Regions from separate parts of the Cytobacillus spongiae genome, predicted to be linked through region 2. Evidence: riboswitches for the same ligand, from Rfam matches in the RefSeq annotation. Region 2 holds a riboswitch; each other region holds the start of a gene.

Region 1 (3,278 bases), 260 kb from region 2:
GGTTAAGTTCAACTTAGTCGCTAACTCTTCTGCAATCGGAGCGCAAATAAGGCCTCTTCCTTCTTTTGCCATGAAATTTATGAGTTCAGGAGTAACCTTTTCACCTAAAGCAACAAAATCTCCTTCATTCTCCCGATCTTCATCGTCACATACAATGATGACTTTTCCCGCTTTCAAATCCTCTAATGCTTCTTTTACCGAATGAAACATTTGCTCATCCCCTTTCTACATAAACCCGTTTTGCTTAAGGAAGTCCTGATCAATCCCTTGTATAGCTGAGGTTTTGTCATCACCTATTTGGTAAAATCGGTATAAGTATTTGGCAATCATGTCAAACTCTAAATTGACGAAATCCCCAGCCTTTTTGTAGCCAAGCACCGTTTCATTGGCAGAGTGCGGGATGAGTGAAACCGTTATATGACTTGAACTTACATCAAATAGAGTTAAAGAAATTCCATCAATAGCAATAGAGCCTTTATGAAGGCTGAGATGACGATATTGGTCAGAAATTTGAATATCATAATAAATGGCATTTTCCTTTGGAGTCTTCCGTAAAATTTTCCCTACTCCATCTACATGTCCCGTGACAAAATGACCGCCAAATCGTCCATTTGCAGACATGGCTCTTTCTAAATTTACTTTGGTACCTTCTTTTATTGTCGACAAGGATGTTGCTTTGAACGTTTCTGGCATCACATCCACTCGAAAGAAATCATCCATAAAATTTGTTACTGTCAGGCATACACCGTTTACAGAAATACTATCTCCTACCTTTAAATCAGACATGATTTTCTTCGCATAAATGGAAAGGCTCAAGGTGTTCCCCTTTTGAGCAATTTGTTTGATCGAGCCCATTTCTTCGACAATTCCAGTAAACATCAAGTCTCACTCCCTGTTAGAGGCTCTGCTACAATCTTTAAGTCCTGATCCTTTTGTTCAATTGAAATGAACTTTAGTTTCGGCGCATTCTTGACGAACTCTACACCAAGTCCGCTGATAGATGGAAATGCATGCTTGCCTCCAATAATCATCGGCGCAATATAAGTGACGATTTGTTGAAAAGCACCTGCTTCAATAAAGCTCGCATGAACAGTTGGGCCACCTTCAACAAGTAGGGATGTAATCCCTTTTTCGCCTAGATAGGTTAATACATCCTCAATAAGAATACAATCTGTATCTAATTGAATCACTTCCACACTTTGTTTGCTCAATTGATAGACTCGTTCCTTATTTGCTCGTTGAGTTGTAAATATAATCGTCTTTGCTTGTAAATCTGTCACTACATGTGAAGATATGGGTGTTCTTAAGCTTGTGTCTAGCACAATTCGAATGGGGTTTTTGCCACCGTGAGGTAGCCTTGTGGTTAATTGTGGATTATCGGAAATGATCGTGTTTACACCTACTAAAATGGCATCATGCTTATGTCGTAATTGGTGAACATCGCTTCTGGATTCTGGAGAGGTAATCCATTTACTATCACCTGTTTGAGTGGCAACCTTCCCGTCAAAAGAGGTTGCGGTTTTAAGTGTTACGTATGGTTTTTTTGTTTGGATATAGTGAAAAAATGGTATATTTAAATCAGCAGCAGTTGCTTCCTCAATCCCTACTTCAACCTCAATCCCTGCCTCTCTAAGCTGTTCAATTCCTTTTCCTGCAACTAATGGGTTCGGATCAAGTGTAGCAACTTTCACCATTGAAACTCCTGCTTCAATAATCGCCTTTGTGCAAGGCGGTGTTTTTCCATAATGGCTACATGGTTCAAGCGTGACATAAAGAGTACTTCCACATGCGTTGTCGCCTGCTTGCTTCAAAGCGTGTATTTCTGCATGTTCAGTGCCAGCTTTTAAATGAGCACCCATCCCAATGATTTGCCCATTTTTCACGATAACCGAGCCCACACACGGATTGGGACTCGTCTGTCCACTTGTCGCTCGTGCCATTGATATAGCCAGGTTCATATATGCTTGATCTTGCATCCGTGTTTTATTTTCCCCCTTTCAATCGATTCTCTCCAAGTATTACAACTCAAATACGACAAAACCCCGAACATAGCATGATATGTTCGGGGTTAAAGCATAACGAAATAAGCGTTTAAACAACTAGTTTTTAAACACGTATATTCTCATTCCTTCTCCCATCCAGACTATACTGTCGGCTTTGGAGTTTCACCAAATCCACCGCTTCCATCAAAGATGAAACCGGGTCACGGACTAAGAGAGCATTCACTCTCATCACCGCCGGTTGGGAATTTCACCCGACCCCGAAGGCGAGATCACAATTGGTAGGAGCCTACCGAATGCAATCTCCTTTATATTCGAATGTATAGTTATTGTAATACCACTTTTGTAGAATAGCAATTTAAAATACTTGTGAAATCGGATTTTTTTTGAATGAGTCCGGGAATAATACGCAATAAAAAATAAGGAGGCTAGTCATGGCAAATACCTTCGAAGCCATCGCATCCATATTAAAAAATTTCGTGGACGAAGAGCCGAAAACCCCACTACATGTTGGGGAAGTCATGGATCTATGGACTGCTTATACCGCTTTTCATGAAGCCCATTCTCTCTACCACGTTGCTCTTAACACAACAACAGATCCCCAGTTAAAACACGTTATTCAACAGGCGATTAAAGAAAGTAAAGAGGATACGAAAAAAATCGAAGAATTTTTGTTAAAGGAAGGCGTTCCTCTGCCATTAGTTCATTCTAATAAACCTTCCTCGAACCCTGAAGCTGTTCCTGAAGGAGTGAAATTAACTGATGATGAGATCGCCAATTTAATTTCAGTGAAAATTGCTGCTTCTATTACATTTTGTGCACAAGCGATGTCAAAAACGATTCGTTCGGATGTAGGAATGCTGTTCATATCGATCCAAGTAGAACTAGTAAAATTTGCTGCTCCCTTAAAAAATTTAATGAAGGACAGAGGCTGGCTGCGCATTCCGCCGTATTATCTTCCTCCTGGAGCTGAATCAAAACACAACTCAAATTCGTTAAACCATTAAACCGATCATCAGAGCCATGATTCCATAAATGGCTCTTTTTTATGTAGCAATCATAGGTAACCCGTAAAGAACACCTTGGTTTCCTTCTCTCTATCATCTCCCTTCTAAAAATATACATATACGCCACCTCACCTTATAAAAATAGGTAGAACGATCCGCCCGAAAAAGTAAACATTTTACAAATTATTAAATTGTCCGTTATAATTTAACTGTAATAATATTACAAATAGTAAAGGAGATTAAGATGAATAAAAACTTGATTTTTGGGGTA
Region 2 (3,278 bases):
CTGTAACGGTTCCAGAATAGCTAATTGATAATTCTTGAACTGGTTGCTTCATAAGCTGAGAAATCATCGACCCCATCTTTTTCGCAAGGGGATGGAACGGGCGAATCTTTTCGAAAATATCTTTAGACATAGAAGGGAGGTTAATCGAGTTTGAGACGGGTTTATCTTCAAGAAATAAGCGAACTTCCTTTGCTACTTGAGTAGCTACGTTCAACTGGGCTTCCTTCGTTGATGCACCTAAATGTGGTGTGACAATGACCTCTTCAAGCTTTACTAAAGGATGATCACCCGGTGGCTCGTTTACAAACACATCAAGAGCGGCTCCAGCAACATGACCAGAAGAAATCGCCTCAGCCAGTGCTTCTTCGTCAATAATTCCTCCTCGAGCACAATTGAGGATGTACACACCTTTCTTCGTTAAGGGAAGTGTCTCTTTGTTTAATAGCCCTTTTGTTTGGGGTGTAAGTGGTGTATGGACTGTAATTATATCTGCTTCCTTTAAAACGCCTTGTAAGTCCTGTAGATGAACTCCAAGCTTTAAAGCACGATCTTTTGTAAGAAAAGGGTCAAATACATGGACATTCATACCGAATACTTTGGCTCGCTTCGAGAGCTCAGTGCCTATTCGACCTAACCCAATAATTCCGAGGTTTTTTCCATACAGTTCACTGCCTATGAAGTGGTTTCGCTTCCATTCTAAATTCTTTACTGACTGATGGGCTTGTGGAATCCGTCTAACTAGAGAAGCCATCATGGCAAAAGTATGCTCAGCTGTTGAAATCGTATTTCCATCAGGTGCATTAACAACGATGATGCCTTTTTTCGTAGCGGCTGCTACATCAATATTATCTACTCCTACTCCTGCACGTGCAATGATTTTTAATTGAGGCATTTTTTCTAAAAGTTCTTCATTTACCTTTGTGGCACTTCTAACTAACAACGCTTCTATTCGTTCTAACTGTACGTGAGGAGAGTCAACTTTCTGCTGAATAACTTCTACATTATCCATATCTAGCAATGGTTGAAGACCGTCCTCCTGAATGGAATCTGCAACTAAGACTTGGATCATGACATACACCAACCTTTTTACACCAATTTTCTGACTATTTTACAAAACGAACATTCAGCTGTCAATTGCTAAAATTGTTCATGTTTAAAATGTAAACGCTTTAATATAAAAAAGTGCGAAATTAGTACCTTTTTTTCGTTAAGAATAAAATGAGTGGTGGAAAATGGCTTTGAAACAAATATCTTCACAAGAGGATTGTTTTTCAGTATAATAAAAAATGTATAAAATAATATGGTCTATCTTCGGGGCAGGGTGAAATTCCCGACCGGCGGTGATGAGATAATTCTCTAAGCCCGCGAGCCTGTTTTTGGGGCAGGATTTGGTGTGATTCCAAAGCCGACAGTAAAGTCTGGATGGGAGAAGATGGAGGTTCTGCAAACATTCAAAAAATGCAGGTTTTGAATGTTTATTAAGCGTGCCTTTCAGATATTTCTCCCTCAAGGTGTATTCTTGAGGGTTTTTATTTGTCATGCATGCGAATTGCTGAACCTTTCCTTCTTTAGGGGATGGTCCTTAAAAAGGAGAGAACAAAATGAAAAAATTTAATGTTAAGGCTTTAGTTGCAATTGGGATGCTTAGCAGTATCTCGTACGTTTTAATGGTGTTGAACTTTCCAATCCCACCATTTCCACCGTATTTGATGATTGACTTTAGCGATATTCCTGCATTGATCGCCGCGTTAATCTTCGGTCCTGTAGCGGGAATATTAGTTGAATTATTTAAAAATATTTTAGATTATTTTATGACTGGAAGTGCAACAGGTGTACCAGTTGGACACATCGCTAACTTTATTGCAGGCGTATTGTTTATTTTACCAACTTACTATTTATATAAAAAATTGAATTCATTAAAAGGAATGACATTTGCTTTAGTAGTAGGTACCATTTCAATGGCGGTTATTATGAGTGTTCTAAATTATTTTGTAATTTTACCAGCTTATACGTTTTTCTTGAATTATCCTGCGATGTCAAGTGAAGCGACTCGCCAAATGGTTGTATCTGCGATATTACCTTTTAATGTGGTAAAGGGACTGTTAATTGCCCTTGTGTTTATGCTCATGTTTACAAAAATGCAAACATGGATTCAAAAACAAACTGTTTATCGAAATGCATGATGTTAATTGATCGACGTAGGTCGTTCCATTGATTACTGATAAAAAAGGGATTGAGAGCACATTCTCGGTCCCTTTTGTGATTTAAGGGTGAAGAAGATTGATTCCGCTCCAGGCACTTGCTTTCCGGGGGGCGGCCAGTAAGCTTCCTCATCGCTAACGCATATCAGGAGGCTCTCTTGTAACGTTAATCCCAAACTATACTTCAATGATAAAAGTGGTATTCAAAATTCGGGCATAAAAAAATCCCCTTTCAAAACGAAAGAGGATCTTTAATAGTAACTTAACTTAGTCATGTGCTTATTCGAATTTAGTTGCGTCCCCTTCAAATGGCTCATCAGCAACTTTGATAGAATCAGTTGGGCAACCTTCCATAGCGTCCATCATATCGTCGATTAATACATCTGGAATTTCAACGATTCCTTCGTTATCATCAAGCGTTACGAATGCAATGCCCTCATCATCGTAATCGTAAATATCTGGAGCAGCAGCTCCGCATGCACCACAAGCAATACAAGTTTCTTTGTCTACAATCGTGTATTTTGCCATGAAAAAACCTCCCAAAGATTAAAAGAAATGGTTATCTAATAATTTGCTTCCAAAATGAATGGAAACTCGTTCCTCATAGACTATTTTATAGCTGTTTGTAGGACATTTCAATAGAAAAAGTATTGAGAATGCTTATCATACAAGGATTTCGCCGATGTATCGACGAAATTTTGCATTTTAAGACAATTTGTTTTTTCTTTCATGATAAAATAACTAGTAGTAGGAAAAAATTCAAAAACCCACTTGGTTTATTATGACCATATTCCTGTTGAACATAAGGGTTTTTCATTGTGGTGATAACATGGATCTTTCTTTTTTTAACCAAATCATATTACATTGCCTATCGAGAATTAATGGAGAACGAACTTCTGCCTCCATTTTTCATTTAATTAATGGAAAAAAATCATCCCAAACGATACAGGATGCACATTTGTTTGGGCTAACCTCATTATTTGGGCTGTTTCCAAACATAACAAGAATTCAGTTTGAGAATTGCATAACAGTTCTAAAAGAAAGGCAGCTCATATTAGAGGAAGCAGAATTATATTA
Region 3 (3,278 bases), on a different replicon from region 2:
CGTCCCATGAGGATCTGTATTGGACATGGTCATGGGTGAAAGCTTTAATTTCTGTGCGAGCTCCTCCGTTATTGGGGCACAGATTAACCCTCTCCCCTCTTTTGCCATGAAATTGATGACTTCAGGGGTGGCTTTATCAGAAAGGGCAACAAAGTCTCCTTCATTCTCACGGTTTTCATCATCAACCACGATAACGACTTTTCCTGCCTGGAGATCTTCCAGGGCTTCTTCAATCTTATTGAACATGGGGTCATCCCTCCCTATTAGTCAGCAAACCCATTTTGTGATAAAAATTCATAACTGAGGCTGTTTGAATTACTTTTTGACTGCTCCTTTGCTTCGTAGAACCGGTGAAAATATTTCGCCATTACGTCACATTCAATGTTGACGGAGTCCCCCACTTTCTTACTGCCAAGAACCGTATCTCCACGGGTCTGGGGAATTAACGAAATCGTAATGGAATGATGTTTCACATCAAACACGGTCAGTGAAGTGCCGTCTATGGCGACAGAGCCTTTCATGATAAATAAATGAATCTGTTCCTCGGGTATGGCAATGTCCATGTACCAGGCATTTTCAACCTTTTCTATCCTCAGGATCTTACCTATCCCATCTACATGACCGTTAACGAAATGACCTCCGAAACGACCGTTTGCGGCCATAGCTCTCTCGAGGTTTACTTTGGATCCATACGAAAGGGTTTTAAGCGTCGTACCTTCAAAGGTTTCGGGCATGACGTCCACTTGGAATTGCCTTGAATTGAATGAAGTGACCGTGAGACAGACACCATTCACACTGATGCTGTCTCCGATATGAACATCTTCCAAAATACTGCTTGCTGCTATCGTTAGTTCCATAGAAGAGGAAGATTTTTTCATGCGCTCAATAGAGCCTATCTCTTCAATTATTCCAGTAAACATCCTTTTCCCCCCTTTCAAACTGATTTTTGTGGGAATGCAACGATTTTAATGTCCTGCCCTACACGATCAATGCTCTTGATCTCCATCTTCATTCCATCTGCAATGGTCGGGTATCCTTCTCCTCCAAAACTGGTGTAAGCGGACTTTCCTCCGACAATCTTGGGAGACATGTACATAATCAACTCCTGAAACGCACCTTCCATTAAGAAAGAGGAATGAATCGTTGACCCGCCTTCTACATAAAGGGAGAGAATATTTCTTTCACCGAGTTCTTTTAAAACCGTGTGAATGTCAACCCTTTCATTTGAAGTGCTGATGATTTCACATCCCTTTTCTACAAAAGGCCGCCTTTGATCTTCATTGACGGTATTACCCGTAAATATGATTGTCTTACTCTCCTGATCTTCCACTACATGAGAGTGCAGGGGTGTACGTAAAAATGTATCCAATATAACTCGAATGGGGTTTTTTCCACCTTGGGGCAGACGGGTGGTAAGGTGTGGGTTATCTTTCATGATGGTATTGACTCCAACCAATATCGCGTCATGCCGGTGACGATCATGGTGGACGTCCGTTCTTGAAGTTTCTGAAGTGATCCATTTGCTATCCCCTGTGTCAGAGGCGGTTTTCCCGTCCAGGGTAACAGCCGTCTTGAGGGTAACAAAAGGTGTGCCGTGTTGTATGAAGTGAAAAAAATGCTTGTTTAATTCGAGGGCTTCAAGCTCAAGCTCCCCAATCATCACTTCAATGCCTGCGTCTCTCAGTTGCTGAATTCCCCTTCCTGCTACCAAGGGATTAGGATCCGTGCAGGCTATATGGACCCGTTTCACTCCACTCGAGATCAGAAGCTTCGTGCAGGGAGGTGTTTTCCCGTAGTGGGAACACGGTTCCAAGGTGACATATACGTCACTTTCCTTCGCCTTCTCTCCTGCAGCTCTGATGGCATGAACTTCTGCGTGTCCTTCACCTGCCTTGAGGTGTGCACCCATACCAACGACTTCTCCGTCCTTCACCACAACCGCTCCAACAGCAGGGTTGGGTGAGGTTTGGCCATTGGTTGCCTTTGCCAGCGAGAGGGCGAGCTTCATATAAGGTGAATGGTTCAACATATTACCTCCCTTCTCACAACACTATTATTCTAAAATAAAAAACCCCAAGTATTTTTACTCGGGGGCAATTTGGCATGACTAAATAGAGCATTTACAGAACTCGATTTGGAAATAAAATCCACAGCAAAATAATGGACTTTCCCTATCTGAATCATGTAAACACTACCGTTCCTTCTCCCATCCAGACTATCACTGTCGGCTTTGGAGTTTCACCAAATCCACCGTCTAATTTTCATTAGCCGGGTCACGGACTGAGAGCATTCGCTCATCACCGCCGGTAGGGAATTTCACCCTGCCCCGAAGGAAACCTATTCGATTATCATTATTCTATCATAGTTTATACAATAAAATCATGTGAGGAGTGCTAAATAAATTATTTTGTTCTAATTTTAATACAACGATAAAAAAGAATGCCCCCATATACAGAAGCATCCCTTTTCTTCATGCCAGCAGCTTCCTGCACTCTTCTGCACAATCAAAACAGGCCTTGGCACAGTCCTGACAATGTTCCTGGCCATGGGACCTGCATTCTGTGCCACACTCATCACATATTTCTGCACAGATGGCCAAAAATGAATGAACAAATTTACTGCTCCGCTGCATGAGATTTATGGTATATGTGCATATATCTGCACATTCACGGTCAAGCTCTATGCAAGGCATCATTTCCCTTTCTCCCTTAAGTGATGCATGATAACATATGTTACATGCCTCCACACACTTTTGTAATGCAGCTATGCAAGGTTTGTATGCAGCATTCATCTTCTCACCTCCATATTCATTCTTTAATAGCTTGTCCATGAACGGGAAAAGGATGTCTATGCCGTCAAAAAATAATCGCTGTCCACAAACCAAAGAAAGATCAGAAGCCAGTCCATTTCCTCACTATATGTCTCATAAAACGAAACATAGCTGTGGTGATAATCGAACAATTGCTGAACCGTTTGAGGAAGATATCCCTTATGCAGTGATAAAAAATTTTTTTTATTATAATTCAAGATCCATCTCTTATTGGCTTTATACATGATGATCGTATCACCCTCGTCACTCTGCCATTCAATAGCTGTAGAACTTTGATATTTCAATCGAAAAATCTTTCCCTTTTGCCCATGATCGATTTTTAACGTTCTGCTCCATTTATAAAATACCAGAGGCTGTTTATGTTTTCGGTGGAAAAGGTAGTGCTTTGGTTTGTTAATCAAAGAAGTTCTCTGAATGAAGTATTCCGACCATCCATTCGTTTTTAAGT

What was found. Region 2 has a riboswitch for FMN ahead of LS684_RS13520 (ECF transporter S component). Riboswitches for the same ligand answer to the same signal wherever they lie in the genome.
Region 1: linked by a shared signal. The riboswitch ahead of ribD (bifunctional diaminohydroxyphosphoribosylaminopyrimidine deaminase/5-amino-6-(5-phosphoribosylamino)uracil reductase RibD) and the one ahead of LS684_RS13520 (ECF transporter S component) in region 2 are both predicted to bind FMN.
Region 3: linked by a shared signal. The riboswitch ahead of ribD (bifunctional diaminohydroxyphosphoribosylaminopyrimidine deaminase/5-amino-6-(5-phosphoribosylamino)uracil reductase RibD) and the one ahead of LS684_RS13520 (ECF transporter S component) in region 2 are both predicted to bind FMN.

The regions. Positions count from the first base shown of each region.
Region 1 covers NZ_CP089997.1:2,399,982-2,403,259, forward strand. Annotated here, with positions in the region: gene LS684_RS12110 (bifunctional 3,4-dihydroxy-2-butanone-4-phosphate synthase/GTP cyclohydrolase II) at 1-210, opposite strand, end outside; gene ribE (riboflavin synthase) at 226-879, opposite strand; gene ribD (bifunctional diaminohydroxyphosphoribosylaminopyrimidine deaminase/5-amino-6-(5-phosphoribosylamino)uracil reductase RibD) at 879-1,976, opposite strand; FMN riboswitch at 2,123-2,272, opposite strand; gene LS684_RS12125 (DUF3231 family protein) at 2,435-3,007, shown strand; gene LS684_RS12130 (hypothetical protein) at 3,252-3,278, shown strand, end outside.
Region 2 covers NZ_CP089997.1:2,661,514-2,664,791, reverse strand. Annotated here, with positions in the region: gene serA (phosphoglycerate dehydrogenase) at 1-1,069, opposite strand, end outside; FMN riboswitch at 1,304-1,438, shown strand; gene LS684_RS13520 (ECF transporter S component) at 1,602-2,183, shown strand; gene LS684_RS13515 (ferredoxin) at 2,481-2,729, opposite strand; gene LS684_RS13510 (YpbB family protein) at 3,031-3,278, shown strand, end outside.
Region 3 covers NZ_CP089998.1:636,942-640,219, forward strand. Annotated here, with positions in the region: gene LS684_RS23780 (bifunctional 3,4-dihydroxy-2-butanone-4-phosphate synthase/GTP cyclohydrolase II) at 1-246, opposite strand, end outside; gene ribE (riboflavin synthase) at 264-920, opposite strand; gene ribD (bifunctional diaminohydroxyphosphoribosylaminopyrimidine deaminase/5-amino-6-(5-phosphoribosylamino)uracil reductase RibD) at 935-2,026, opposite strand; FMN riboswitch at 2,195-2,338, opposite strand; gene LS684_RS23795 (four-helix bundle copper-binding protein) at 2,471-2,830, opposite strand; gene LS684_RS23800 (hypothetical protein) at 2,848-3,278, opposite strand, start outside.